Regions from separate parts of the Erwinia amylovora genome, predicted to be linked through region 3. Evidence: predicted binding sites of a transcription regulator. Region 3 holds the regulator's gene; each other region holds the start of a gene.

Region 1 (7,590 bases), 980 kb from region 3:
TGCAGTTTCCCTATCGCGGCAGTCTGGTAAACCTGTTGGATACCCCGGGGCACGAAGACTTCTCTGAAGATACCTACCGTACCCTGACGGCGGTGGACTGCTGTCTGATGGTGATTGACGCGGCAAAAGGCGTTGAGGATCGCACCCGCAAGCTGATGGAGGTCACCCGTCTGCGTGACACGCCGATCCTGACCTTTATGAACAAGCTGGATCGCGATATCCGCGACCCGATGGAGGTCATGGATGAAGTGGAAAGCGAGCTGAAAATCGCCTGTGCGCCCATCACCTGGCCGGTTGGCTGCGGCAAGCTGTTTAAAGGCGTTTACCATCTGTATAAAGATGAAACCTACCTGTATCAGTCCGGTAAGGGCCATACCATTCAGGAAGTGCGCATTGTCAAAGGGCTGGATAACCCGGAGCTGGATGCGGCCATCGGTGAAGACCTCGCCGCGCAGCTGCGCGACGAGCTGGAGCTGGTGCAGGGGGCCTCGCACGAATTCGACCGTGACGCGTTCCTCAAAGGCAAGCTAAGCCCGGTTTTTTTTGGTACGGCGCTGGGTAATTTTGGCGTTGACCATATGCTGGACGGGCTGGTGGAGTGGGCGCCGTCGCCGATGCCGCGTGACACCGATCTGCGTACCGTTTCCGCTGGCGATGAGAAATTCAGCGGTTTTGTGTTTAAGATCCAGGCTAATATGGACCCGAAACACCGTGACCGCGTGGCGTTTATGCGCGTGGTATCCGGTAAGTACGAAAAAGGCATGAAGCTGCGCCAGGTACGTACCGGTAAAGACGTGGTGATTGCCGATGCGCTGACCTTTATGGCCGGTGACCGATCACACGTTGAAGAGGCGTATCCCGGCGACATTATCGGCCTGCATAACCACGGGACTATCCAGATCGGCGACACCTTCACCCAGGGCGAGAATATGAAGTTCACCGGCATTCCGAACTTCGCGCCGGAACTGTTCCGCCGCATTCGTCTGCGCGACCCGCTGAAGCAAAAACAGCTGCTGAAAGGGCTGGTACAGTTGTCGGAAGAGGGCGCTGTACAGGTGTTTCGTCCGGTGCATAACAACGATTTGATCGTTGGCGCGGTGGGGGTGCTGCAGTTTGATGTGGTGGTGGCGCGGCTGAAAAGTGAATACAACGTTGAGGCGATTTACGAAGCCATCAACGTCTCTACCGCCCGCTGGGTTGAATGCGACGATGTGAAGAAGTTTGACGAATTCCAGCGTAAAAATGAGATTAACCTGGCTCTTGACGGCGGTGATAACCTGACCTACATCGCCCCGACAATGGTCAACCTGAACATCACTCAGGAGCGTTATCCTGACGTGACGTTCCGCAAAACCCGCGAGCATTAATCTCGCTTTATGCCGACGGCGGCGGGCCTCCCTGGTCCGCCCGCTTACAGACTGCTCCTAAAAACCTGTTTTTTGCTGCTTTATCAATCAATCGCTCTACCGTTTCCGGTGAAATCCTGATTACCAACTATATTCATTGCCACAGGACGAAAATATGCGGCGCGGTTGCTGCAACGTTCACAGGCGATAGCACCATGCCGACCCCTACAGTCACGTCGTTTGTGGCTGAAAAACTCACCGTTGTGAGTGAACCAAGACAAAAGGAACAAATCGATGATGAAGACTAACATTGCAAAAACTCTGATGGCAGTAATGGTAGGTTCTGTACTGGTAAGCGGTTCTGCTCTGGCAGACGAATCGTTGACCAATAAAGCGCAGACCAGCGCGGACAGTGCAGGCGCCAAGCTCGACAGCTCGATGAAAAAAGTTGGCGGCTATATGGATGACAGCGGCGTTACCGCTAAGGTGAAGGCGGCGCTGGTTGATGACGAAGCGATCAAAAGCACCGATATCTCTGTTGAGACCCACAGCGGCGTGGTAACGCTTAACGGCTTCGTGGCTACGCAGGATCAGGCAGAAAAAGCAGTAGCGGTAGCGAAGAAAGTCGAAGGCGTGAAGTCCGTTAGCGACAAACTGCATGTGAAAGACAGCACCAAACAGAGCGTGAGCGGTTATGCCGGCGACACGGCAACCACCAGCGAAATCAAAGCTAAACTGTTAGCGGACGACATCGTACCGTCACGCCATGTGAAGGTCGAAACCACTAATGGTGTCGTACAGCTAAGCGGTTCGGTAAAAACTCAGGCGCAGTCTGAACGTGCCGAAGGCATTGCTAAAGCCATTGACGGCGTGAAAAGCGTTAAAAACGATCTGAGCGTGAAGCCGTAACCGGTTGGCGGCCCCATACCGGGGTCGCTACCCGTACCACCCGTTAAGAAATAGTCCGGCCAAATTCAGGCCAGCCGGACGCTAAGCAATAGTCCGATTTCACTACAGGTAAGGAGGGGCTTATGTTTCGTTGGGGTATTATCTTCCTGGTTATTGCGTTGATTGCAGCGGCATTAGGTTTTGGGGGGCTGGCGGGTACAGCAGCATGGGCAGCTAAAGTTGTCTTCGTTGTCGGTATCGTTATCTTCCTGATCAGCCTGTTCACCGGCCGTAAGAAGCTATAATCAATTGCTCAAGCGCATTGCAAAGGTTGGCAGCAAGCGCTCCACGGCGGTAAATGATGACGGGTATCCTCTTTACGCGCCGTAACTGAGAGGATACCTGACTTGGGCATACACATTCCGATTACCCCTGGTAACATCGAGCCGCTAAGGCTACAGCGATTCCGGCCAGGCAAGCTTGCCCTGGTGTGCGAAGGCGGCGGACAGCGCGGTATTTTCACGGCAGGCGTGCTGGACGAATTTCAACGTGCACACTTCAACCCATTTCATCTGATGCTTGGCACTTCTGCCGGGGCGCAAAACCTTTCAGCCTTTGTCTGCGCACAGCCAGGTTATGCCCGCCGGGTAATTATGCGTTACACCACCAGTAAACGTTTTTTTGATCCTCTGCGCTTTGTGCGCGGTGGGCACTTGCTCGATCTTGACTGGCTGATTGAAATCACACGCAAAGAGCTGCCGCTGGCAATTGAAGCCGGTGAGAAACTGTTTGCCTCCGGGCGCGAGTTTTATATGTGTGCCTGCCGCAGCGACGATTACAGCGCCAGCTACTTTGCACCCACTTCAGAAAACTGGCACGATTTAATCAGGGCTTCCAGCGCCATACCGGGCTTCTGTCGTCGCGGCGTTAACCTGGCGGGCGTCAGCTATCTGGACGGCGGTATCAGCGATGCCATCCCGGTGCGTGAGGCGGCGCGGCGCGGGGCTGAAACTATCGTCGTTATCCGTACCGTTCCGCCGCAAACCACCTTGACGCCACACTGGCTAAAAAGGGCGGAACGCTGGTTGAGCGATGGCGCACTGCAACCGCTGGTCAACATCATTCAGCTGCATGAAGAGAGCTATCTTCAGACCCAGCATTTCATTAACCAGCCGCCGGGTCAGCTACGTATTATTGAAATCTATCCGCCGCACCCGCTGTCCAGCATGGCGCTCGGCAGCCGGGTGGCCTCGTTAAATAAAGATTATCATTTGGGCAGACGCTGCGGACGTTACTTCCTTGCCACGCTTGGCGAGTGGTTGAACGAGGATACTCAACGGGTGCATCAGCAGATTGTGATACCGCCAGCCCCCGTGGCCAATGAGGCAAACCGTCTGGGAGCGAGAGTGGAACCACGGGTGGGTGCTGATTCTGATTACAATAAGGGGTCGCTGGCATGACGCCATGTTTTGTCGATACGCACTGCCATTTTGATTTTCCGCCATTCGTTGGCGATGAACAGGCAAGCCTGCAACGAGCCGCTCAGGCCGGGGTAGAGAAAATCATTGCCGTCAGCGTATCGGCCACGCATTTTGATCGGGTGATGGCGCTGGCAGAACGGCATTCTGCGGTGTATGCCGCGCTCGGGCTGCATCCGATGGCGGTGGCAGAGCATAATGAGCAAAGCCTTGTCGCGCTTGAACAGCATCTGCAACGGCGTCATCACAAAGTGGTGGCCATCGGCGAGACCGGCCTCGATCTGTTTATCGACCACCCGCAGTTTGAGCGGCAGCAGGCATTGCTTGATGCGCAGCTGCGCCTGGCGCGCGATTACAGTCTGCCGGTGATCCTGCATTCGCGCCGTACTCATGACAAGCTGGTGCAGCAGCTGCGCCGTATCGATCTGCCGAGGCGTGGCGTGGTGCACGGTTTCGCCGGGAGTGAACAGCAGGCGCTGGCGTTTATCCGCGCCGGTTATGCGATTGGCGTAGGAGGCACGATCACCTATGAACGTGCCAGCAAAACCCGTCACACTGTTGCCCGCCTGCCGCTAACCTCACTGCTGCTGGAAACCGATTCACCCGATATGCCGCTGCAAGGTTTCCAGGGGCAGCCCAACCGTCCTGAGCGAGTCAGAGATATCTGGCACGCCCTGTGCGCTCTGCGCGACGAACCCCCGCAGCAAATAGCTGAAACGCTACGCGAGAACACCCTTACCCTGTTTGGCGTATGAATACGGAGAGCGGCAGCCTGACGATCCTCTGATGTGATAATTCTAACATTATTCTGACGTTTACTTCGTGCCCGTTGCCGCCTCTGGCAGCCGCTTGACGATGATCGCCGCGAAATTCATCTCACAATGATGCCACTGTCCTATGCTGTTCGTGAATCTTCCCACAAAATAATGACCCACAGGCTGTTATAATCCTCACATTGCGGGCGATCTCCGGCGTGAGCCTGTCAAACGCCCCCATCCAACTTTTCTGGAGATAATCATGTCTGATGTCAAAACTCAGGCGCTGCGCGCGCTGCAACTGATGGATTTAACCACGCTCAATGATGATGATACTGATGCCAAAGTGCTCGCTCTCTGTCGTCAGGCGAAATCTCCGGCCGGTAACACCGCTGCCATCTGCATCTATCCGCGCTTTATTCCACTGGCGCGCAAAACGCTGCGTGAGCAGGGGACGCCGGAAATTCGCATTGCCACGGTGACTAACTTCCCCCACGGTAATGATGATATTGAGATTGCGCTGGCGGAAACCCGTGCGGCGATTGCTTACGGGGCCGATGAGGTTGACGTGGTATTCCCGTACCGTGCGCTGATGGCCGGTAATGGCACCGTCGGCTTTGAGCTGGTAAAAGCCTGTAAGCAGGCGTGTTCGGCAGCGAATGTGCTGCTAAAAGTGATTATTGAAAGCGGTGAGTTAAAAGAGGACGCGCTGATCCGTCAGGCGTCAGAAATAGCCATCGATGCCGGTGCCGATTTCATCAAAACTTCCACCGGAAAAGTGCCGGTCAACGCCACGCCAGCGGTAGCGGAGATCATGATGCGTACTATTGCCGCGAAAGGTGTTCACCAGCAGGTTGGCTTTAAGCCAGCCGGTGGCGTACGTACCGCAGAAGAAGCGGCGCTGTATCTGCAACTGGCAGACGACATCCTTGGACCGGACTGGGCTGATGCGCGTCATTTCCGTTTCGGTGCATCCAGCCTGCTCGCCAGCCTGTTAAACGCAGCGGGGTTTAACAGTGCTGCCAGCGACAGCAGCTATTAATCATTGCGCATCCACCCCGTGTCTGATTAACCATCCTGCACTGCGTTTGCGTATCCAAAACGGCGACTGCCATCACGCCAATATGGACCCGTATCATTGATGGCATTGATCTGGGAGTCATTGTGTTTCTGCCACAAGAAATCATCCGCAAAAAACGTGATGGTCATGCACTGAGCGAAGAAGAGATCCGTCAGTTCATCAACGGCGTGCGTGACAACTCGGTTTCAGAGGGGCAGATCGCCGCGTTGGCGATGGCGATCTGGTTCCGGGATATGACTCTGCCGGAGCGTGTGGCGCTGACTATGGCGATGCGTGATTCCGGTTCGGTACTCAGCTGGCAGGCGCTGAATCTCAACGGCCCGCTGGTGGACAAACACTCAACCGGCGGCGTTGGCGACGTCACGTCGCTGATGCTTGGCCCGATGGTGGCCGCCTGTGGCGGCTATGTGCCGATGATCTCCGGTCGTGGGCTTGGTCATACCGGCGGCACGCTGGATAAACTGGAAGCCATTCCCGGTTTTGATATTTTCCCACCGGACGATCGCTTTCGCCAGATTATCAAACAGACAGGAGTGGCGATCGTCGGCCAGACCCGTTCGCTGGCTCCGGCGGATAAGCGCTTCTATGCCACGCGTGATATTACCGCCACGGTAGATTCCATCCCGCTTATTGCTGCCTCGATCCTTGCCAAGAAACTGGCTGAAGGCCTGGATGCGCTGGTCATGGACGTAAAGGTTGGTTCCGGGGCGTTGGTGCCGACTCTGCCCCAGTCTGAGGAGCTGGCGCAGGCTATTTTTGGCGTAGCAAACGGTGCCGGTTGTAAAACCACCGTGCTGTTAACCGATATGAACCAGCCGCTGGCTTCCAGTGCCGGTAATGCGCTGGAAGTGCGTGAAGCGGTGCAGTTCCTGACCGGCGGGTATCGTAATCCGCGCCTGCTGGAAGTGACGATGGCGCTGTGCAGCGAAATGTTGCTCTCCGGCGGGCTGGCGAAGTCAGGCGACGAAGCGCGGATGAAGCTGCAGGCGGTGCTGGACAACGGCGCCGCCGCCGGGGTGTTCGCGCGCATGGTGGCGGCGCAGAAAGGCCCGGCGGACTTTATTGAGCGTATCGACAGTTACCTGCCCGCGCCGATGCTAAGTAAAGCGGTTTATGCCAGCACCAGCGGCACCGTCAGCGCGATGGATACCCGTGCGCTGGGGATGGCGGTAGTGGCGATGGGCGGCGGTCGCCGCCGGGCCAGTGACAGCATTGACTACAGTGTTGGCTTCAGCGAACTGGTGCAGCTGGGCGATAAGGTTGATGGCCAGCGTCCGCTGGCGGTGGTCCATGCCGCCAGCGAAGCCGGCTGGCAGCAGGCGGCGCAGGCATTGCAGCACGCCGTCGTTGTCGGGCAGGTGCAGCCGGCGCCAACGCCAGTTATTTATCGCAGAATCTCGCAATAAGCGGTATTCTGCTGCGATCGGATTTTTTTAACTCTTAACGCGAGAACCGCGCAGGAGAACGGCATGAAACGTGCATTTATCATGGTGCTGGATTCTTTCGGAATAGGAGCCAGCAAAGACGCTGATAAATTCGGCGATAAAGGCTCGGATACCCTCGGCCATATTGCCGAGGCGTGCTTCAAAGGTGAAGCGGACAAAGGGCGTAAAGGCCCGCTCCATCTGCCTAATCTGACCGCATTAGGCTTAGGTAAAGCGGCAGAGGCATCAAGCGGGAGATTTCCGCCGGGGCTGGATAAAAACGCTGACATCATCGGCGCTTACGCCTATGCCAGCGAACTTTCTTCCGGTAAAGACACGCCGTCAGGTCACTGGGAAATTGCCGGTGTGCCGGTGCTGTTTGACTGGGGCTACTTTAGCGACACGCAGAACAGTTTCCCGCAGGACCTGCTGGATTTACTGGTGGAAAAAGCCGATCTGCCCGGCTATCTCGGTAACTGTCATTCGTCCGGGACGGTGATCCTCGACCAGCTTGGCGAAGAGCACATGAAGAGCGGCAAACCGATCTTTTATACCTCCGCCGACTCGGTATTTCAGATTGCCTGTCATGAAGAAACCTTTGGCCTTCAGCGTCTGTAT
Region 2 (7,590 bases), 1.3 Mb from region 3:
CATTACCACCGGTACCTGGCGGTAACCTAATGACCTCAGGGTCTCGACATGGGCTGGTTCGTGGTCGAGGTTAATCAGTTGGTAATCAATCCCTTTCTTGTCCATGGCATTTTTTGTGGCGTTGCACTGGACACAATTATCTTTAGTGTAAATAATAATGCGCATGATTCGCATTTCCTTTCTTGGCCGGAGCGTTGATTATATTGGCTCTCACTCAGTCAGTGAGATTTAGCAGAAAACACACCATATAGCGTTTATCCCTTTCACTAAATACTAGATATAGCGTCTGCGGATTGCAACCATACAAATTTCAGGTCATCAGATTTATCTTGCACCATCGCGACACAGGTCCTCTGGCACAAGCTCTCAGCGCGAAAAAATAGCCGAAAAAAAAATCCGCTTTCGTTTGCGGGTGCCGGGCCGGAGTCAACCACTGCGGCATCGGCGCGCCGGCAATCATCACGGCAAAAAATAATCTCTGAAGCGTTTGCAGCACCGATGCCGTTGACCTCAGGCAGCCAAATATTTGTTACTTTGTGCGGAAATCGACTATTAGTTACAGGACTGGCTCAGATTGTGCCGCCTGATGGTCGGCGTTTATGGATTATTCCGAAAGCCCTGAAGGCAGCGCCTGTTGTAAGGTTGCCTGGTTTGCAGACTGAGAGGAACAAGCATGTATTTACGACCTGATGAGGTAGCGCGCGTTTTGGAAAAAGTGGGGTTTGAAATGGATGCGATAACCACCAAAACCTACGGTTATCGTCGCGGTGAAGACTATGTCTATGTCAACCGTGAAGCGCGCCTCGGTCGTACCGCGTTGGTTATCCACCCGACGCTTAAAGAGCGAAGCCAGGCCATCGCTACCGCTGCCTCGGAGGTAAAAACATGCGATCACTATGTCCGCTTCCCGATGTATCTGGTTGGTGAGGCAAACGACCATTACGGTATTCCCCACGGTTTCAGTTCCCGCATGGCGCTGGAGCGTTATCTGGAGCGCATGTTTGGATAATCTCACCGGCAGAAAATGAACTGGCAGGCATGCGCGTCCACGGCATGCAGAATGTTTCCCCTTTAATGGCTGAATAACGCGCTAATTAATCACTGTGTTCCCCCGCTGGCATGCGTGGGTAAATAATGAAAACTTACCCGGTCAGGCTTAGACTGTCAGCATACTGGACATATGCAGGAATAATGATGAAACGGGCGATCGCAGCGCTGATAGCGGCGTGGATATTAACGGGGTGTGCAACCATCGTCTCCAGCGAGACGCAGGATGTGACGCTGCAAACCCAGCCCCCCGGGGTGAAATTTGTGGTGCAGGACGAGAGCGGTAAAGCGGTGGCAGAAGGCTATACGCCAAAAACCGTGACGCTGGCAAAGTCCAGCGGCGACTATTTTGGTAAGAAAAAGTACCTGGTCATGCTGGAGCGTGCCGGCTATGTGCCGCAGACGCTGCCGTTGAAAGAGAGCGCAAACCTGTGGTATTTGCTGGGCAATATTCCACTGCTCGGGTTCCCTGGCTGGCTGGTGGTTGACCCGTTCTATGGCGGGATGTACAAAATTGAGCCGCCGCGCCTGCAGGTGGTGATGAGTCCTGTCGGCGCTCGCGGGGCTTAGTTATTAAACCAGAGCAGGCCGGATTTCCGGCCTGCTTACTGTGCCGCAGGTTGCACCATGCCCTGTGCGGGTTTGAAACGCTCAAGAAACTGAGGCTGGAAGATGCACATACGTATGGTGTTACGGTATTCACCGTTAATAAAGAACTCGTGGATTAACTCGCCTTCCACCTCAAAGCCCAGCTTGCGATAGATGTGAATCGCCTTTTCGTTCTCTTTATCGACAATCAGGTAAAGCTTGTAGAGATTCAGCACCGAGAAACCATAATCCATTGCCATCTTAACCGCCTGACTGGCCAGTCCTTTGCCCTGATGACTGGGGGCGATAATAATCTGAAACTCCGCCCGGCGGTGGACGTGATTAATTTCCACCAGTTCCACCAGCCCCGCATTGCTTCCGGCATGCTCCACTACAAAGCGCCGCTCGCTTTGGTCATGAATGTGCTTGTCATAGAGATCTGACAGCTCCACAAAAGCCTCATACGGTTCTTCAAACCAGTAGCGCATCACGCTGGCGTTATTATCCAGCTGGTGGACAAACCGCAGATCTTCCCGCTCCAGCGGGCGCAGCGTAACGTCGTGGTCAACAAATTTGGCACACATAACTCTTCCTGTTTGCAGATGCTGTATTGCCCAGCAAGTATAACGTTTTACCGGCGGCAAAAAAAACGCGCCGGTCGGCGCGTTGAGCTGTTAGCCATGTTGGCGTCCCTGGCGCAGGCCGGTTCGCTGTCAGAAGTTATAGCCAACCACCAGATAGTAGCCAAAGCCGGTTGATTTCACGGTGAAATCCCCGGCGCCGAAGTTCTGCACCACGCCGTCGTTCCACTGTCCGCCGTTGTGGAAGTAGCGCGCAACAAACGAGTAGTGCCAGCGATCGTAGCCGAGAGAAAGAATATGGCTGGAGGCGATGGAATTGCTGGTTCGTGCCGGGCTGGCGTTATCACCAAGCTGCGAACCCCAGTCAAAGTTGGTAAAGCCGATATAGCTCAGATTGCCGCCCCACAGTGTGGTCAGCGGCACAAAGTATTTCACCTTGAAGCGGTAACCGTCCCAGCGGTCTTCGTTAGCTGCGCCATAGTTCTCCCACTGATATTTGGCGTATACGTTCAAAGACAAGCCCATATCAGAATGTGTGTCGATGTCGGTGCCCAGCCCCATATACCAGGTATTCTGGCGGCTGGCCTTGTTATCGCCCATGTCGTAGACGTAGTTGTTGGCGAAATACCACTCTTTAAACGGGCCAAAGCCCAGCTGGGTGCCGGTCAGTTTATCAATGGAGAAGCGTGGTTCAATCTCCATAAAGAACGGGGAACCGTCATCCCAGGCGCCGACGTTATTACCGTTGCCGGTGCCGAAGAATTTAGGCACATCGATATAGCCGTAAAAATCCAACCCGTCTTTATGCGCAAAGGCTTCATATTCGAGATACACATCGTTATTCAGCCTGGGTCCGAAGCGGGTGTGATAGCTGCCCACCACGTTAACGCTCTGATGCCACCAGTCTGAAACGTATTCGGCGTTGCCGGTTTCAGCGACGGAGGATTGGGTATAAGAAAGCGCGGCCAGCGCTCCGGCCATGATTATTTTATATTTCATTAGTGCTTTTCACATGCTCAGTGACCTGTCTGGCAGCTATCGTTCAGGTCGGGTTGCCGCTTCTACAGGCGAAATGGGTGGTTATCGCGAAGGCAAAAACACCCGCATGAATTCTGCGGCAGTGTGCCGCCGTCAGCGCTCTAGCAAATAGATATCACTCACACTTGTCAAAGTGTGTTTCATTTCGATTTGGTTAAAGTGTGATTTTTATCACAAATTAATCAGTGCAGAGTGAACTTTATCGCTAACGTGCTGTTCAGGCATCTAAACGTCGGGGTAAACGATTGCCTGGTATTGAATGAGCAAATCCTGCCGATTTTGTTGCAGATAGCAGGGTTTTGAATCCGCGCTAAACGCACCAGTGAATAAGTATTCTTATAGATAAAGGCCGGGATCGCCGACTGACAGCCAGCCGCTGCGCGATGGACGCGCCGGCCTTGCCCGTCATCGCAATAGCGCGCCGGTACGATAGTTGACGGTCAGCTGATTACTGAGGATGGTGAGTGCGGGTTGCAGGGAGCCTCGCGTCACCGTGGAATAAATAAAACGAAAAGGGCCGTCGGCGGGAAATGACGACGGTAAGGTTTGCTCACCGGCCAGCGCGGGCAACGCCATGCAGCGCCCCCGGCTGCATAACGTTATTTTAAGATCCGGCGGTGGCGCGCTGTCGGGGGTGATACGCCATGCCACCCGCGCTGCCGTTGCCGAAGCGGGGAGCGGCGCGCCAGGCTGCAGCGGACGGCTGGTGATCTCCTGCTGGCCGCGAGAAATAACGCCACCGAAGCTCTGACTGCTCCAGGCGCCGCCGTGGCTGGCGTGCACGGCAATCGGCAGCATCAACAGCAGGGCAGGCAGCGCGCTTTTCACGACTGCCCCCCGATCATCCAGGTCATGCGCACATTTCGCTGGCTATTAATCTCCTGACTTGACAACACCACCAGCTGCGGGAAGATGCGCCGCAAATAGCGTGACAGCATCAGGCGCAGAGAGGGATTAACCAGCAGCACCGGCGGGGCTCCAATGCCTTCCTGATGTTGTAGCGCCAGGCCAGTCTGCTTCATCAGGTTTTCCGCAATACCTGGCTCAATGGCGCTGCCGCTTTGCGTAGCCTGCACCAGCAGCTGTTCCAGTGACAAATCCAGCCCAATCACCTGAATATCGTCGTCAGCGGTAAACCACTGATGGGTGATTGAGCGCGCCAGCCGCACGCGTACGCGGGCGGTTAATTCATCGGCATCGCTCTGCGCGCTGGCAAATTCGGCCAGCGTGTCGATGATGGTGCGCATGTCGCGGATGGCAATACGTTCGGCCAGCAGGTTTTGCAGCACCTTATGCAGCGTGGTCAGCGAGATCACCCCTGGTATCAGGTCTTCTACCAGCTTAGGTGACTGTTTGGTCAGCTGGTCAAGCAGCTGTTGCGCTTCCTGACGACCAAACAGCTCTTCGGTATGGATGCTGATCAGATGATTCAGATGGGTAGCGACCACCGAACTGGGATCGACCACGGTATAGCCCAACGTTTGTGCCAGCTCGCGCTGTACCTCATCGATCCACAGGGCGGGTAAGCCAAAGGTCGGTTCTACGCAGGCGGTGCCCGGTACGTCACCTTCCGCACAACCCGGGTTGATCGCCATAAAGCGTTCCGGTATCACTTCGCCGCGACCGATCTCAACGCCTTTCAGCAAGATGCTGTAGGAGGTGGGAGAGAGATCGAGGTTATCGCGTATATGCACCGGCGGCGGCAAAAAGCCCATCTGCTGGGCAAACTTTTTACGGATGCCGCGTACGCGCGTCAGCAGCTGGCCCTGCTGTTCCTGATCGACCATCGGGATCAGCCGGTAGCCGACTTCCAGCCCGAGCACGTCTTCCATCTGCACGTCTGACCAGGTAGCTTCATTGACCTGTGCCGCTTCGGCTTCGGCCCGCGCCTTATCTTCCGCCAATTCCGTCGGGCTACCGGGACGTGCGCCTTGCTGGCCTTGACGGCCGCGCAGCCACCAGGCGATGCCCAGCAGCACGGCGGTAAACAGTAAAAACACCACGTTCGGCATGCCGGGGATCAGACCGAGCAGGCCGATCACCCCTGCTGCCAGCAAGATAACGCGTGGCGAGCTGAACAGCTGGCCGATCATCTGCTCGCCAACATCCTGCTCGTTGACCACCCGCGTGACCACCACGCCGGCAGCGGTAGAGATCACCAGACCTGGGATCTGCGCGACCAGTCCGTTGCCGATGGTCAGCAGCGTATAGGTTTCTGCCGCCATTCCCGCCGACATATCATGCTGCATAATGCCGATCATCAAACCGCCAAGCACGTTGATCACCATGATCATCAGTCCGGCAATCGCGTCACCGCGGACAAACTTACTGGCACCGTCCATTGAACCGTAGAAATCGGCTTCCTGGGTGACTTCCTGGCGACGGCGCTTGGCTTCCTCTTCGCCAATCAGTCCGGCGTTGAGATCGGCATCTATCGCCATCTGTTTGCCCGGCATCCCGTCCAGGGTGAAACGTGCACCAACTTCGGCAATACGCCCGGCACCCTTGGTGATGACCATAAAGTTAATGATGATCAGGATAATAAAGACGATAATCCCGATAGCGAAATTACCCCCTACCAGGAAATTACCAAAGGCTTCAACAACGTGGCCGGCGGCAGCGGTTCCGGTGTGGCCATCCATCAGGATCACACGCGTTGAAGCCACGTTAAGCGCCAGACGCAGCAGCGTGGAGAACAGCAGGACCGTCGGAAAAGCCGAGAATTCCAGCGTCTTCTGGGTGAACATGGCCACCAGCAGGATCATGATCGACAGCACAATATTGAAGGTGAACAGCAGATCCAGCACGAAGGCCGGCAGCGGCAGGATCATCATCGACAGGATGGTCATAATCAGCACAGGGCCGGCGAGAACCTGCCACTGCGTGTCTTTCATCTTCGGTAAACGTAACCGGGTGGCTAGATTGGCCATCACTCTTTACTCTCTTGGGCAAAATCCAGCGCTTCAGGCACCGGAAGGTTTTCAGGGGTGTTTGGCCGTTGTCCATAGCCTTTACGCCAGCGCCTGAGGCTATAAACCCAGGCGAGGACTTCCGCCACCGCATGATATAAATCGGCCGGTATCGGTGCGCCAATCTCACAGTGGCGATAGAGTGCTCGCGCCAGCGGGGGCGCTTCCAGCATCGGAACCTTATGGCTTTCAGCCAGTTCGCGAATGCGTAAGGCAACCAGACCGCTGCCTTTCGCCACTACTTTGGGTGCGCCCAGGCTGCCATCTTGATATTTCAGGGCCACGGAGTAGTGGGTCGGGTTATTCACTATCACATCCGCATCCGGTACATCGGTCATCATGCGGCGCTGCGCCATGGCGCGCTGCATCTGCCTGACGCGCCCTTTAATCTGCGGGTCGCCTTCCTGCTTCTTGAACTCATCTTTGATCTCCTGACGGCTCATGCGCAGCTTTTTCCAGTGGCTGTACAACTGGTAAATCACGTCAAAAGCGACCATCGGGATCAGTGACATAATCACCGCCAGCAGGCAGCCAAGCAGCAGGCTGCTGATATCGGTTAACGCCATACCGAGCGGTTCAAAAATCAGCCGGATAAACTTCTCTTTATTCAGCAGCAGATAGAGTCCACCGCCGAGGGTGGCCAGCAGCACTTTCAGAATGGCCTTCACCATCTCTGACGCCATCTGCGCTGAAAACATGCGCTTGATACCGCTAAGCGGATTGAGCTTTTTCAACTTCGGCGCTAACGACTTTCCGCTCAGGATCAGGCCACCGATCAGTGGCGGTGCGCTGACTGCCGTCAGCAGCAGACCGAAGACAAACGGCATGATGGCCATAAAGGCCTGACCAAGCAGGGAAGCGCTACGCTGCAGCATCTGCGCCGGATCGAGGATCAACAGCCGGTCAAAAATCAGACCGTTGTGCAGCAAACCCTGTAAGCTGCGCACCAGATTACCGCCGGAGCACAGCATCAGCCCCCAGCCAACCAGCAGCATCAATAGCGTGGTCAGCTCCCTGGAACGCGGGATCTGTCCTTCTTCACGCGCCCTGGCAATCCGACTGGGCGTGGGGGCTTCGGTTTTTTCATTATCACTTTCTTGCGACATAGTGGCGTATCAGCTCACTCAGAAGCCAAGCGATTCCAGCAAATCATCAACCTGCTCCTGTGAAGCGACAATGCCTTCGGCGGTGGAATTGATTTGCGGACCATTTTTCAGCTGCGCTTGAGCATCGTCGCGATCGGGTTCTAATTCCTGCATATTTTCCAGCAGCACGCAGATCAGCTCTTTTTCCACCAGCTCAATCACATTCACCAGGCCTTGCAGAACTTGCCCGGTCAAATCCTGGAAGTCCTGCGCCATCATGAT
Region 3 (7,590 bases):
GGCTCCAGCGGGGCAGGAACCACGACCACCAGCCTGGCATTCAGGAAGATCTTCCAGCAGCTGGGCCTGCATGCAGCAGAAATAGAAGGAGACAGCTTCCACCGCTTTACCCGCCCGGAGATGGATATGGCGATCCGCAAAGCGCGCGATATGGGTAAACACGTCAGCTATTTTGGCCCGGAAGCGAATGATTTCGCACTGCTGGAGCGTACATTCAGCGAATATGGTCGCAGCGGTAAAGGAAAGTCGCGTAAGTATTTGCATACCTACGATGAAGCCGTGCCCTGGAACCAGGTGCCCGGCACCTTTACGCCGTGGCAGCCGCTGGCAGAACCGACCGATGTGCTGTTTTATGAAGGGTTGCACGGCGGCGTTGTCACCCCGCTGCATAACGTGGCGGAAAACGTGGATCTGCTGGTTGGCGTGGTGCCCATCGTCAACCTTGAGTGGATCCAAAAACTGGTGCGCGATACCAGCGAACGCGGCCATTCGCGCGAAGCAGTGATGGACTCCGTGGTGCGTTCAATGGAGGACTACATCAACTTTATTACTCCGCAGTTTTCACGCACCCATATCAACTTCCAGCGCGTCCCGACGGTGGACACCTCCAACCCGTTTGCCGCCCGTGGCATCCCCTCTCTGGATGAGAGTTTCGTGGTTGTCCACTTTCAGGGGCTGGAAGATATCGATTTCCCTTACCTGCTGTCCATGCTGCAGGGTTCGTTTATCTCACATATCAAAACCCTGGTGGTGCCGGGAGGAAAAATGGGGCTGGCGATGGAGCTGATCATGGGGCCGCTGGTTAAGCGGTTGATTGAAGGAAAGAAAATCGGCTGAAGTTCTTTCCTTTTACGGCTAAGAGGATGGGCGGGATCAGGTCAGTTCGATCACTTCATAACTGTGGCTCATCTCCACCCCCTTGCCCAGCATAATCGCCACCGAGCAGTATTTTTCCGCAGAGAGATCGACCGCACGCGCTACCGCGTTATCCGCCAGCGCTTTGCCGCTGACAACAAAATGCAGGTTAATGCGGGTGAAGATACGCGGTGCCTCTTCGCGGCGTTCTGAGGTCAGCTTCACTTCGCAGTCAGCCACGCTATGGCGGCCCTTTTGCAAAATTGACACCACGTCAATGGCGCTGCAGCCGCCGGCGGCCATCAGCACCATTTCCATTGGGCTTGGCGCTTTATCGCCCGAATTACCATCCATCAGCACCTGATGACCAGATGAGGATTCTCCCAAAAACGTCATCCCTTCGACCCACTTAACCCGTGCCTGCATAACAACATCCTCCAATTCATTTAGTTACAGCAGAGTACGCCGCCGTGATTAAAACGGCAACGCTCTCTTTTTCTGACTATGCTGAAGCGAGACAACAGAAGACAGCCATCCCAAGCTGTGCTACAAACGAGGCTGTAAATTTCACCGGCATCATGATGTTGGTGATAACGAAACGACAGCATACGGCCTGCCCCGGAGCGGCCCGTTCCTTCCCTGTCGGAACGCTTGACTATAACAAAGCCTGGCAGGGATTCAGCCCCCGTATATCCCAATCAATTTACGCGCGGCAGCAAGGGGATCGTGAAACTTGCTGCGGGGTAAACCGGATGTATTCAGGTACGACGACAACAGAGGATAACAGCGAATGGTTCTCGGCAAACCGCAAACAGACCCTACTCTCGAATGGTTCCTGTCCCATTGCCATATTCACAAATATCCATCCAAAAGCACGCTGATACATCAGGGTGAGAAGGCGGAAACCCTTTACTACATCGTCAAAGGTTCAGTAGCGGTATTGATCAAGGATGAGGAAGGCAAAGAGATGATCCTCTCTTATCTCAACCAGGGTGATTTTATCGGCGAGCTGGGCCTCTTCGAAGAGGGCCAGGAACGCAGTGCCTGGGTACGTGCCAAAGCAGCCTGTGAAGTAGCTGAAATCTCTTACAAAAAATTCCGGCAGCTGATCCAGGTCAACCCTGACATCCTGATGCGCCTGTCTTCGCAGATGGCGCGTCGCCTGCAGGTCACCTCGGAAAAAGTGGGTAATTTAGCTTTCCTTGATGTGACCGGACGCATTGCCCAGACGCTGCTGAATCTGGCAAAACAGCCCGATGCAATGACGCACCCGGACGGGATGCAGATCAAAATAACGCGTCAGGAGATCGGCCAGATTGTCGGCTGCTCGCGCGAGACGGTCGGTCGTATTCTGAAAATGCTGGAAGATCAAAACCTGATCTCCGCACACGGTAAAACCATCGTCGTTTACGGCACGCGTTAATCGCCCCTGAACCCACGGCGCGCCAGCCTCTGTCGCGCCTTTTTCTATCTGGTGCGGCGGATGTGGCGCAGAATCATTTATCAACCTGAAGTGAACTACGCGCTGCGGCAAACACTGGTGTTGTGTTTGCCGGTTGCACTGGGCTGGCTGCTGGGAGACTTACAGAAAGGTCTGCTGTTCTCACTGGTTCCCGCCTGCTGTAACAATGCCGGGCTGGATACGCCGCACAAACACTTCTTTGAACGCCTGATGCTGGGCGGAGGCCTGTTCGCCGGCAGCAGTTTTATTATCCAGTATGCCGGCGCTCAGGGGGTTCCGCTGCCGCTGATCCTGCTGCTGATGGCGATGTTGCTGGGGATCACCGGCGAGATCGGCCCGCTGCATGCCCGCCTGATGCCTGCCTCGCTGATTGCCGCCATATTCACCCTGAGCCTCGCTGGCAAAGTACCGATGTGGCAACCTCCGTTACTGTATATCCTTGGCACCATCTGGTACGGGGTATTTAACTGGTTCTGGTTCTGGCTGTGGAAAGAGCAGCCGATGCGCGAAACGCTTAGCCTGCTGTACCGCGAGCTGGCCGACTATTGCGAGGCAAAGTATCGCCATTTAAACCAGCTAAACGACCCCTCATCCGCTATGCCGCCGCTGTTTGCTCGCCAGCAAAAGGCCGTCGATCTTATCACTACCTGTTACCAGCAAATTCATATGCTGGCAGCCAATCGCAACCAGCATTACCAGCCTTTGACGCGCGCTTTCCAGGTGGCGCTTGACCTGCAGGAGCACATCGCCGTCAGTCTGCATCAGCCGGAAGACGTGCAAAAACTGGTGCGTCAGAGCCACGCCGAGGCGGTGATCCGCTGGAATGCGCAGCGCATCGCCGCACGTCTGCGCGAGCTGGCTGACGATATTTTGTATCACCGCTTCCCCAGACGTTTTGAGATGGAACTGCCGCTGGAAGCGCTGGAGAAGATCGTGCGTCAGCATCCGGATAATCCGGTGGGTAATTTTTGCTACTACCATTTCAGCCGTATTGCGCGCGTGCTGCGCACTCAACGCCCGCTTTATCGCCGCGATTTGATGGCTGACCGTCAGCGCCACCTGCCGCTGCTGCCGGCGCTGAAAAGCTACCTTTCGCTTAAGTCTACCGCCTTGCGCACCGCCGCACGCTATGCGGTGATGTTGACCTTCGCCAGTACGCTGGCGCTGTTTCTGGCTATGCCGAAGCCGTACTGGATACTGATGACCATGATGTTTGTCAGCCTGAACGGCTACAGTGCCACCCGGGTCCGCATCCAGCACCGTGCGCTTGGCACCCTGGCCGGGCTGGCGGTTGCCGCACTGGCCCTGCGCCTGCATGCTCCTGAGTCAATGACATTACTGGTGATGCTGGCCATCACCCTGGCCAGTTACCTGATTTTACGCAAGTTCTACGGTTGGGCGACGGTGGGCTTTACCGTAACGGCGGTGTATTCTCTCCAACTTTTGTCGCTAAACGGCGAGAGCTTCTTATTGCCGCGCCTGATCGATACGTTGATGGGCTGCCTGATTGCCCTTGGCGGCAACATCTGGCTGTGGCCACAGTGGCAGAGCGGGTTGCTGCGCCAGAACGCGCATGATGCGCTGGAGGCTTATCAGGAGGCGCTGCAGATGTTGTTGGGTAGTGAACAGGATGTCAGCAAGCTGGCAAACCAGCGTATCAAAGTTAATCAGGCGCATAACGCGCTGTATAACTCCCTGAATCAGGCGATGCAGGAGCCTGGCTTCGATTCCCGCTATTTGTCCGATATGAAACTGTGGGTAACCCACAGCCAGCTTATCGTTGAACATATTAACGCCATGACGATTATGGCGCGGGAACACACTATGCTGACCGCCTCGCTGGCGGAGCGCTATCTTCAGTCCTGCGAGATCGCTCTGCAACGTTGCCAGCAGCGGCTGGAATATGACGGGCCGGGTTCAGAAAGCAACGTGCTGGAGGCGCCGGACAATTTCCAGCATGGCCCGGTGACTCTCCTCGAAGGCCACATCGAGCGCATTCTCGACCACCTCAACACCATGCACACCATTTCATCGCTGGCCTGGAGCCAGCGCCCTCACCATGGCCACTGGATGATAAATCGGTTAGGTAAATCGTCCGGGCGGCGACCTCAAACCGGGCCGCCGCCTGGTTAACGCAGCACCTACGCCAGCACCTTCTCGACGGCCGCAGCAAAGCGCTCCATACCTTCGGCAATATCGACAGGCTCAATCAACAGCGATGGCGCGAAGCGCATCACGCCGCTGCCGGCGACCAGCACCATCACCCCTTCGGCCGCCGCCGCGTTAAGGATATCGCGGGCTTTATCAGCGTACTGTGGCTTCAGCGCTGCACCAATCAGCAGCCCTTTACCACGGATATCGCTGAACAGATCCCGCCTGGTATTCAGCGACTGTAGCGCATCAACAAACAGCTGCCGCCGCGCGGCCACGCCGTCAAGCACTTCCGGCGTATTGATAATGTCCAGCGCCGCTTCCGCCACCGCACAGGCCAACGGATTGCCGCCGTAGGTGGTGCCGTGCACGCCCGGGGCCATCACTGAGGCAATAGCGTTGGTGGTCAGCATCGCGCTGACCGGGAAGCCGCCGCCGAGTGCTTTCGCGCTGGTGACAATATCTGGCTGCACGCCGTAGTGCTCGTAGGCAAACAGCTTGCCGCTACGGCCCATGCCGCTCTGTACTTCGTCCATCACCAGCAGCGCATGATGTTCATCACACAGCTGACGCAGCCCCTGCATGAATTCCTCAGTGGCCGGTACCACGCCGCCCTCCCCCTGGATCGGCTCGACGACAATCGCACAGGTATGATCGTCGATGACCGCTTTGACCGCCGCCAGATCGTTAAAGGGCACATGGACAATATCGGCCGGTTTTGGCCCAAAGCCATCGGAGTATTTTGGCTGCCCGCCGACGGAAACGGTAAACAGCGTGCGGCCATGAAACGCATTATGGAAAGCGATAATTTTGCTTTTATACGGGCTGTGGCGCTGTGAAGCGTAGTAACGCGCCAGCTTGAAAGCCGCTTCGTTGGCTTCCGCGCCGGAGTTGGCAAAGAATACGCGCTCGGCGAAAGTGGCATCGATCAGTTTACGCGCCAGGCGCAAGGCTGGCTCATTGGTGAAAACGTTACTGGTGTGCCACAGGGTTTCGCCCTGGGTTTTTAACGCTTCCACCAGCGCCGGATGGCAGTGGCCCAGCGCGGTAACCGCAATCCCACCGGAGAAATCGATATACTCTTTACCCTGCTGGTCCCAGATACGGCTGCCTTTGCCTTTGACCGGCACAAACTGCGCTGGTGCATAAACAGGCAAAATTACCTCGTCAAATGTCGCCCGCGTTACCGCTATTTTTTCCGCCGCCATTCGTTACCTCTCCGTTTAATCTTTTCATTCATATGAAAATATAGTCATAAAATATGCATAAAAAGTCAAAAAAAGGCAAATATTAATCAGCGTTTAAGAAAATTACCCAGCAGCTGATGCCCCTGCTCGCTCAGAATGCTTTCCGGATGGAACTGCACCCCTTCCAGCGCCAGCGTACGGTGACGGAAACCCATAATTTCGTCCGGCTGGCCGTCATCACGCAGCGTCCAGGCGGTCAGTTCAAATTCAGCAGGGAGACTGTCCGCCGCTACGATCAGCGAGTGATAGCGCGTGACCGTCAGCGGATGATTGAGGCCGGCAAATACGCCACCCTCGTTATGCTCAATCGCCGAGGTTTTACCGTGCATCACCCGGCGGGCGCGTTCTACGCGCGCGCCAAATGCCTGGGCAATGGCCTGATGCCCGAGGCAAACACCAAGGATCGGCAGCTGACCGGCAAAATGACGGATGGCGTCAAGCGAGATCCCTGCTTCATTCGGGGTACAGGGACCGGGGGAAATCACCAACTGGTCGGGAGCCAGCCTGTCCATCTCCGCCAGGTTAATCTCGTCGTTACGCCGCACGCACACTTCGGCGCCCAGCTCGGAAAAATACTGGTAGAGGTTCCAGGTGAAGGAGTCGTAGTTATCGATAAGCAGCAGCATGATCGGTCCGTTACGCCCGGGCCAACGGGCGGCCCGGGCAGAGAAGGCAGTCAGCTAATTATGGCAGCACTTTAGCCGACAGAATAACAACCGGCGTCACCGGGACATTCTGGTAAGGACCGAAGGTTTTGGTCTGGACCTGAGCAATTTTATCCGCCACGTCCATGCCTTTTACTACTTTACCGAATACCGCATAGCCAAAATCACGCTGGCCATGATCGAGGAAGGCATTGTCCGCCACGTTGATAAAGAACTGGCTGGTAGCACTGTCCTTCTCAGCGGTGCGCGCCATAGACAGGGTGCCGCGTTTGTTCAGCAAGCCGTTGTCTGCCTCATTTTTGATCGGCGCGCCTGGCTGCTTTTGCTGCATATCGGCAGTGAAACCGCCGCCCTGCAACATAAAGCCGGGGATCACACGATGGAAAACAGTGTTGTTGTAGAAGCCGTTGTTGACGTAATCCACAAAGTTTTTCACCGAGACGGGTGCTTTCTGGTTATTAAGTTCCAGTTCAATATTGCCCGCTGAAGTGGTCAGCAGGACATGCGCGTCCCCCTTAGCGGCAAGAGCGGAGACAGAGATCGAAGACAGTGCGAGAACTGTCGCCACCGCGGTCAAAGTACGTTTCAACATGAAGGAATCCTTACTGAGGGCAACGAATCATTTAATCAACGCTTATTGTAAAGAGGCACTCACCTGTGCGCCAGCGCTTTACCGTTATTTACCAGCGATACGGTGAAAGCAAACGTTATCGCTGTCGGCAAAAAAGTGATTTAGATCACGTTATGAATGGAATCTGAAGTAAAAGATTTCGCTAAAGATTTTAGCAGATCGCTATTGTCGTTAAACTTCCTGAGTCCCCCACAGGCATTCCGCCTGACCAACTTCTTTCTCAACAGGTTTCCACTATGACAAATCGCGATCGCATTGGGCTTACCTGGATCAGCTTCTTCTCCTACGCGTTGACCGGTGCAGTGGTTATCGTTACCGGTATGGTTCTGGAGAATATAGCGGCTTATTTCCAGCTGCCCGTTGCTCAGATGAGCAATACTTTTACCTTTCTCAATGCAGGTATTCTGCTGGCGGTGTTTCTCAACGCCTGGCTGATGGAAATTGTGCCGCTCAAGCGCCAGATAATTTTCGGCTTTGTGCTGATGGTGCTGGCGGTACTCGGCCTGATGAACAGTCACAGCCTCGGCGTATTCTCCCTGTGTATGTTTGTCCTCGGGGTGGTCAGCGGCATTACCATGT
Region 4 (7,590 bases), 440 kb from region 3:
TGTGGGCCGACCGCGATCGCTTCGTGCTGTCTAATGGGCATGGCTCAATGTTGATCTACAGTCTGTTGCATCTCAGCGGTTACGATCTGCCGATTAGCGAACTGGCCAACTTCCGTCAGCTGCATTCCAAAACCCCGGGGCACCCGGAGTACGGTTATACCGTGGGCGTTGAAACCACTACCGGGCCTCTGGGCCAGGGCATCGCCAACGCGGTGGGCATGGCGATTGCGGAGCGTACGCTGGCGGCGCAGTTTAACCGCCCGGGTCATGAGGTGGTAGACCATAACACTTATGTGTTTATGGGGGACGGCTGCATGATGGAAGGCATCTCTCATGAAGTCTGCTCGCTGGCGGGAACGCTGAAGCTGGGCAAGCTGGTGGCTTTCTATGACGACAACGGCATCTCGATTGATGGTCATATTGACGGCTGGTTCACCGACGATACGGCGCAGCGTTTTGAGTCTTACGACTGGCACGTTGTGCGCGGCGTGGACGGCCATGATGCGGACGCGATAAAAAAAGCAGTGGAAGAAGCCAAAGCGGTCAGCGACAAGCCTTCGCTACTGATGTGTAAAACCGTTATCGGTTTCGGCTCACCGAACAAAGCCGGTACGCATGATTCCCACGGTGCGCCGCTGGGAGATGAAGAAATCGCCCTGACCCGTAAGCAGCTGGGGTGGAACCACGCGCCGTTTGAGATCCCACAAAATATCTACGCACAGTGGGATGCAAGAGAAGCCGGACAGGCTAAAGAAGCGGCATGGAACGATAAATTTGCTGCCTATGCTCAAGCCTTCCCGGAGCTGGCAGCAGAGTTCAGGCGCCGTATCAAAAATGAGTTGCCGGCTAACTGGGCAGCTGAATCGCAGAAATTCGTTGAACAACTGCAGGCTAATCCGGCGAAAATCGCCAGCCGCAAGGCCTCGCAGAACGCCATTGAAGCCTTTGGTAAACTGCTGCCGGAATACCTTGGCGGCTCTGCTGACCTTGCCCCAAGCAACCTGACCATGTGGTCCGGCTCTAAACCGATTAACGAAGACGCAGCGGGTAACTATATCCACTACGGCGTGCGCGAATTTGGTATGACCGCTATCGCTAACGGTATCACCCTGCACGGGGGGTTCCTGCCGTATACGGCGACCTTCCTGATGTTCGTTGAATACGCGCGAAACGCGGTGCGTATGGCTGCACTGATGAAGATCCGTCAGATCATGGTGTATACCCATGACTCCATCGGATTAGGTGAAGACGGTCCGACTCACCAGCCGGTTGAACAGCTGGCTAGCCTGCGTGTGACGCCGAATATGAGTACCTGGCGTCCGTGCGATCAGGTTGAATCTGCGATTGCATGGAAATACGCCATTGAACGTCACGACGGCCCAACGGCACTGATCCTTTCGCGCCAAAACCTGGCGCAGCAGGAGCGTACCGCTGAACAGCTGGCTAACGTTGCCCGTGGTGCTTACGTGCTGAAAGACTGCACCGGGACCCCGGAAGTGATCTTCATCGCCACCGGTTCTGAAGTGGAACTGGCGGTTGGCGCCTATGACAAACTGACGGCTGAAGGGCGTAAAGCGCGCGTGGTTTCTATGCCGTCTACCGATGCTTTCGATAAGCAGGATGCCGCTTACCGTGAGTCGGTGCTGCCGAAAGCTGTCAGCGCCCGAGTGGCGATTGAGGCGGGCATCGCTGATTACTGGTTCAAATATACCGGCCTGAACGGCGCAATTGTGGCGATGACCAGCTTCGGTGAGTCGGCCCCGGCAGAGAAACTGTTCGAGCTGTTCGGTTTCACCGTCGATAACGTGGTCGCCAAAGCGAAAGAACTGCTGTAACGCTGTATTAGCGGGCGGATCGACGATCCGCCCTTTTCCCCGCTGTCATTGCCCGTTTTGTGACGCAGATCGAAAGTTACGCGCCGCAATTGATCCCAGTCATTCCCATTATTCCTTAGTTCTATTACTCTGGCTGAAGCGTTTCAGTTTGCGTTTGTACGCGGGTCATTAAGCTGTCTTACGGCAATAATTTTCTGTACAAATTCCGACGGCTGGCTCAGGCTAAACATCCAATTTCAAGATGATTTCAGATTTGGAGTGCTATGACCGTTCGCATTGCCATTAATGGTTTTGGTCGCATTGGCCGCAACGTTTTACGGGCGCTGTATGAAACCGGACGACGGGCTGAAATTACGGTGGTGGCGATTAACGAATTGGCAGATGCGGCCGGGATGGCGCATCTGCTGAAATACGATACCAGCCACGGGCGTTTTGCCTGGGACGTTCGTCAGGAGCGCGACCTGCTGACGGTCGGTGATGATGCCATTCGCCTGCTGCATATTCCGGAGATTCACACTCTGCCCTGGCGTGAACTGAATGTCGATATCGTGCTGGATTGCACCGGGGTGTACGGCAGTCGTGCCGATGGAGAAGCTCACCTGAAGGCCGGTGCCAGGAAAGTGTTGTTTTCGCATCCGGGCGGCCACGATCTGGATGCCACGGTGGTGTATGGCGTTAATGAAAAAGAGCTGCTGCCCGAGCATCTGCTGGTGTCGAACGCTTCCTGCACCACCAACTGCATTATCCCGATTATCAAGCTGCTGGATGATGCCTGGGGTATTGAATCGGGTACGGTCACCACCATTCACTCGGCGATGCACGACCAGCAGGTGATTGATGCTTATCACCCGGATTTGCGCCGTACCCGCGCCGCCAGCCAGTCGATTATCCCGGTCGACACGCGGCTGGCCGCCGGAATAACGCGCATATTTCCAAAATTTAACGATCGCTTCGAAGCGATCGCGGTGCGCGTACCGACGATCAACGTGACGGCGATCGATCTCAGCGTCAGCGTACGTGATGCGGTGAAAGCGTGCGAGGTCAATGCCCTGCTGCACAGTGCGTCGGTGGGGGCATTTAATGGTATAGTTGACTACACGGAATTACCGTTAGTCTCTATTGATTTTAATCACGATCCGCACAGTGCCATTGTAGATGGCACCCAGACCCGGGTCAGCGGTCAGCACCTGATTAAAACTTTAGTCTGGTGTGACAACGAATGGGGCTTTGCTAACCGCATGATCGATACCACATTAGCAATGGCTTCCAGCGGTTTCAGCCAGGACGCGGCTGCGTCAATAAAACTTTGAGAATCAACGAGAGGGTTCACCATGTCTGTAATTAAGATGACCGATCTGGATCTTGCGGGTAAACGCGTTCTGATCCGTGCCGATCTGAACGTGCCGGTAAAAGAAGGGAAAGTGACGTCTGATGCACGTATTCGCGCTTCTCTGCCGACCATCGAAGCGGCGCTGAAGCAGGGCGCTAAAGTGATGGTTACCTCCCATCTGGGTCGCCCAACCGAAGGCGAATACAACGAAGAGTTCTCTCTACTGCCGGTGGTCAACTACCTGAAAGAAAAGCTGGGTGCAGATAACGTTTCTCTGGCGAAAGACTATCTCAACGGCGTTGAGCTGGCTGCTGGCAAGCTGGTGGTGCTGGAGAACGTGCGCTTTAACAAAGGCGAAAAGAAAGACGACGAAATCCTCTCTAAGAAATATGCCGCGCTGTGCGACATCTTTGTGATGGATGCTTTCGGCACCGCACACCGCGCGCAGGCTTCTACCCACGGCGTGGGTAAGTTTGCCCCGGTCGCTTGCGCAGGCCCGCTGCTGTCGGCTGAACTTGAAGCCTTGGGCAAAGCGTTGAAAAGCCCGGCACGCCCGATGGTGGCCGTGGTGGGTGGATCTAAAGTTTCTACCAAGTTTGACGTGCTCAACTCACTGGTCAAAATCGCCGACACCGTGATCGTCGGCGGCGGCATTGCCAATACCTTCGTGGCTATTGAGAACAACGTGGGTAAATCCCTGTACGAGCCAGATTTCGTTGATGCGGCAAAAAAACTGCGTGACGAGTACGGCATCCCGGTTCCGGTTGATTCACGCGTGGGCACGGAATTCTCTGAAACTGCGCCATCCACCGTGAAGAAAGTCTCTGAGGTTAAGGATAACGAAGAGATCATGGACTTCGGCGACGAAACCGCACTGGCAATGGCTAACCTGCTGAAAAATGCCAAAACTATCTTGTGGAACGGCCCGGTAGGCGTGTTCGAATTCCCTAACTTCCGTAAAGGGACTGAAATCGTTGCCAATGCGATCGCAGACAGCGATGCATTTTCCATTGCCGGTGGCGGTGATACGCTGGCAGCCATAGACCTGTTTGGCATCGAAGATAAAATCTCTTATATCTCCACCGGCGGCGGAGCTTTCCTCGAATTCGTAGAAGGTAAAGTTCTGCCGGCGGTTGCCATGCTGGAAGAGCGTGCAAAGCAGTAAACTCTGCGGCGGGGCGAAGTTCCCCGCCTGAATGATCCAACCGATTCCATTTAAACGGCCGACAAAAAACAGGACAAGCTAACATGTCTAAAATTTTCGATTTCGTAAAACCAGGCGTTGTCACCGGTGACGACGTACAGAAGATCTTTAAAGTGGCGAAAGAAAACAAATTCGCCCTGCCAGCGGTTAACTGCGTGGGTACTGACTCCATCAATGCCGTGCTGGAAACCGCCGCGAAAGTAAGAGCGCCGGTCATCATCCAGTTCTCTAATGGTGGCGCCGGCTTTATTGCCGGTAAAGGTCTGAAATCAGACCAGCCGCAGGCTGCTGCTATTTTTGGCGCCATCTCTGGCGCGCATCACGTACATCTGATGGCCGAGCATTACGGTGTGCCGGTAATCCTGCATACTGACCACTGCGCGAAGAAACTGCTGCCGTGGATCGACGGATTGCTGGAAGCGGGCGAAGCGCACTTTGCTAAAACCGGTAAGCCACTGTTCTCTTCTCACATGATCGACCTGTCTGAAGAGTCTCTGGAAGAAAACATCGAAATTTCCAGCAAATACCTGGCGCGCATGGCAAAAATCGACATGACCCTGGAAATTGAACTGGGCTGCACCGGCGGCGAAGAAGATGGCGTCGACAACAGCCACATGGACGCTTCCGCACTGTACACCCAGCCAGAAGACGTAGACTACGCTTACACCGAACTGAGCAAAATCAGCCCGCGTTTCACCATTGCAGCGTCTTTCGGCAACGTACACGGCGTATACAAGCCAGGCAACGTGAAACTGACCCCGACCATTCTGCGCGATTCTCAGGAATTCGTCAGTAAAAAACACAACCTGGCGCACAATGCGCTGGACTTTGTGTTCCACGGGGGTTCAGGTTCATCCGCTGCCGAGATTCAGGAATCGATCAGCTACGGCGTGATAAAAATGAATATCGATACCGATACCCAATGGGCAACCTGGGACGGCATCCTGCAGTACTACAAAAAGAACGAAGGCTATCTTCAGGCGCAGCTGGGCAACCCGGAAGGCGCAGATAAGCCAAACAAGAAGTTTTACGACCCGCGCGTCTGGTTGCGTGCATCCCAGGCTTCAATGATCGTTCGTCTGGAGCAGGCATTCAAAGAACTGAATGCTATCGATGTGCTGTAATTAATTTATGCTGTAAAAAGGCCCGCCGGGCCTTTTTTTTTCGCCTTTAAGCAGAAAATACAATCCATCTCGCCACTTACTTGGCACTTCACACGTTATTGCTTTACCCTTACTCCAGCATTTGTCGCGATCGCGGCAAGAATTTGAACGCCCGTTTTGGGCTAATAAAAGGATAGGGAAATGGACAATTTGAATGTAGTAGACGGCATCAACAACGCCGGCGGCTGGCTGGTGCGCAACCAGGCGTTACTGCTTGGCTATGTGGTGAATATTGTTGCAGCAATTGTTATCGTCATCGTAGGTATGATGGCAGCGCGTTTTATTGCCAAAACGGTTAACAAGCTGCTGATAGCGCGACATATCGACCCAACCGTAGCGGACTTTCTTTCCGGTCTTGTACGTTATGGTGTTATTGCTTTTACCCTGATTGCGGCCTTAGGGCGCGTGGGGGTACAAACCGCATCGGTGATTGCGGCGCTGGCTGCCGCTGGTTTTGCCTTTGCGCTGGCCCTGCAAGGCTCGCTGTCTAACCTGGCGGCTGGCGTACTGCTGGTGACCTTTCGCCCGTTCCGCGCGGGTGAGTTCGTCGATCTTGGTGGTGTGAGCGGTACGGTGCTGCAGGTGCATATCTTCTCTACCACGCTAAGAAGCGCCGATGGAAAAATTGTGGTGGTGCCGAACGGTAAAATCATCAGCGGAAATATCGTTAACTACTCACGCGAGCCGGAGCGCCGCAACGAATTTATTATTGGCGTTGCCTACGATGCGAATATCGATCAGGTATTCGAGGTACTGCGCAAGGTGGTGGATGCCGATCCGCGTGTGGTACAGGAGCGTGGGGTTCAGATCGGCGTTAATGAACTTGCCGGTTCTTCCGTCAACGTCGTGGTGCGCTGCTGGAGCAAGTTAGATGATTTGCAAAGCGTCTACTGGGACCTGATGAAAAACTTCAAACTGGCTCTGGATGAGCACAAAATCGGTATTCCTTATCCGCAGATGGATGTGCATTTTCATCAGAACAAATCCGCTGAAGCCACGGAAAAAACCGTACAGCCGGAATAACCTGATGTTGAAGTCGCTGGCTGTTCAGCGCAATGGCGACTGATTTTTAGCCGGGGCGGGCCTTTACGGTCACTCCCGGCTCATTCACTGCAGTTATTAGCCTTCCTTATTGGCTATTAAATTTTAGCATTTCTCCTGATAATCCCGCCGCTATACACTTGCCGAAACGATAAGCTGGCGAGGTTTTCCTGTGTTATTGACCTACTTTCAAGGGGTTGCCTTAGGCCTGGCCCTGATCCTGCCGCTGGGGCCGCAGAATGCATTCGTTATGAATCAGGGGGTACGCCGACAGTACCATCTGATGACCGCTGCGCTCTGTACCCTGAGTGATATCTTGCTGATTTGCGCCGGGATCTTTGGCGGTAGCGCTTTGTTGAGTCAGTCGGTGCTGCTGCTTAGCCTGATAACCTGGAGCGGCGTGGCTTTTCTGCTGTGGTATGGCGCGGGTGCGCTGCGTACCGCCTGCAGCGGCGATATCCAGCTGGCCTCAGCGGCGGCGTTAAAGCACAGCCGCTGGCGCATTGTTGCCACTATGCTGGCGGTGACCTGGCTGAATCCGCACGTTTATCTTGATACGTTTGTCGTGCTCGGTAGCCTCGGTGGACAGCTGCCGCCAGAGGGGCGTCGCTGGTTTGCACTTGGTTCTGCCAGCGCCTCGCTGCTGTGGTTTTTTGGCCTGGCGTTACTGGCCGCCTGGTTGGCTCCTTTACTCAGTACCACCCGCGCTCAGCGTATTATCAATCTGCTGGTGGGGCTGGTGATGTGGGCGATCGCCATCAAACTGGCATGGCAAGCCGTCTCCTTCTGATGGCGGGAACGGGCTGGCGGATCCAGGGGGCAGGCCATGATGTGCATTTGTACGCAAGCGGTGAAACCTGCACCGCAACCCTGTTATTAAGCAGGGAGACGTGCGTCCTTGTCAGATATTACTACATCGGCTAGTTCACCATGCGTGGCCATGGCGTTGGCCCCTGGCAGGTAAAAAAGCCCGGTATCCCTGAAACGGCAGTTGCAACTGGTTACAGTGCTTAACTG

Evidence for each region. Region 3 encodes CRP, which controls carbon source genes, mostly activating them, when cyclic AMP is high. Its sites were predicted from a motif close to ATGTGANNNNNNTCACAT; they were not measured.
Region 1: a site for CRP is predicted at 4,499-4,516, ahead of deoC (deoxyribose-phosphate aldolase). Genes of this name have one in related genera too.
Region 2: a site for CRP is predicted at 3,414-3,431, ahead of JGC47_RS12810 (nucleoside-specific channel-forming protein Tsx). Genes of this name have one in related genera too.
Region 4: a site for CRP is predicted at 1,893-1,910, ahead of epd (erythrose-4-phosphate dehydrogenase). Genes of this name have one in related genera too.

What each region holds. Positions count from the first base shown of each region.
Region 1 covers NZ_CP066796.1:3,082,494-3,090,083, reverse strand. The annotation lists gene prfC (peptide chain release factor 3) at 1-1,367, shown strand, start outside; gene osmY (molecular chaperone OsmY) at 1,641-2,255, shown strand; gene JGC47_RS14105 (DUF1328 domain-containing protein) at 2,378-2,539, shown strand; gene JGC47_RS14100 (patatin-like phospholipase family protein) at 2,642-3,694, shown strand; gene JGC47_RS14095 (metal-dependent hydrolase) at 3,691-4,467, shown strand; gene deoC (deoxyribose-phosphate aldolase) at 4,730-5,509, shown strand; gene deoA (thymidine phosphorylase) at 5,632-6,954, shown strand; gene deoB (phosphopentomutase) at 7,018-7,590, shown strand, end outside.
Region 2 covers NZ_CP066796.1:2,784,193-2,791,782, reverse strand. The annotation lists gene nrdH (glutaredoxin-like protein NrdH) at 1-165, opposite strand, end outside; gene JGC47_RS12825 (DUF2002 family protein) at 674-1,009, shown strand; gene JGC47_RS12820 (hypothetical protein) at 1,195-1,617, shown strand; gene speG (spermidine N1-acetyltransferase) at 1,653-2,219, opposite strand; gene JGC47_RS12810 (nucleoside-specific channel-forming protein Tsx) at 2,349-3,215, opposite strand; gene JGC47_RS12805 (flagellar protein FlhE) at 3,660-4,082, opposite strand; gene flhA (flagellar biosynthesis protein FlhA) at 4,079-6,184, opposite strand; gene flhB (flagellar biosynthesis protein FlhB) at 6,184-7,329, opposite strand; gene cheZ (protein phosphatase CheZ) at 7,348-7,590, opposite strand, start outside.
Region 3 covers NZ_CP066796.1:258,092-265,681, reverse strand. The annotation lists gene JGC47_RS01135 (phosphoribulokinase) at 1-837, shown strand, start outside; gene JGC47_RS01130 (OsmC family protein) at 874-1,281, opposite strand; gene crp (cAMP-activated global transcriptional regulator CRP) at 1,646-2,278, shown strand; gene JGC47_RS01120 (YccS/YhfK family putative transporter) at 2,339-4,450, shown strand; gene argD (bifunctional acetylornithine/succinyldiaminopimelate transaminase) at 4,459-5,676, opposite strand; gene JGC47_RS01110 (aminodeoxychorismate synthase component II) at 5,763-6,341, opposite strand; gene ppiA (peptidylprolyl isomerase A) at 6,400-6,972, opposite strand; gene tsgA (MFS transporter TsgA) at 7,248-7,590, shown strand, end outside.
Region 4 covers NZ_CP066796.1:693,164-700,753, forward strand. The annotation lists gene tkt (transketolase) at 1-1,835, shown strand, start outside; gene epd (erythrose-4-phosphate dehydrogenase) at 2,099-3,145, shown strand; gene pgk (phosphoglycerate kinase) at 3,167-4,330, shown strand; gene fbaA (class II fructose-bisphosphate aldolase) at 4,414-5,493, shown strand; gene mscS (small-conductance mechanosensitive channel MscS) at 5,674-6,555, shown strand; gene argO (arginine exporter ArgO) at 6,746-7,363, shown strand.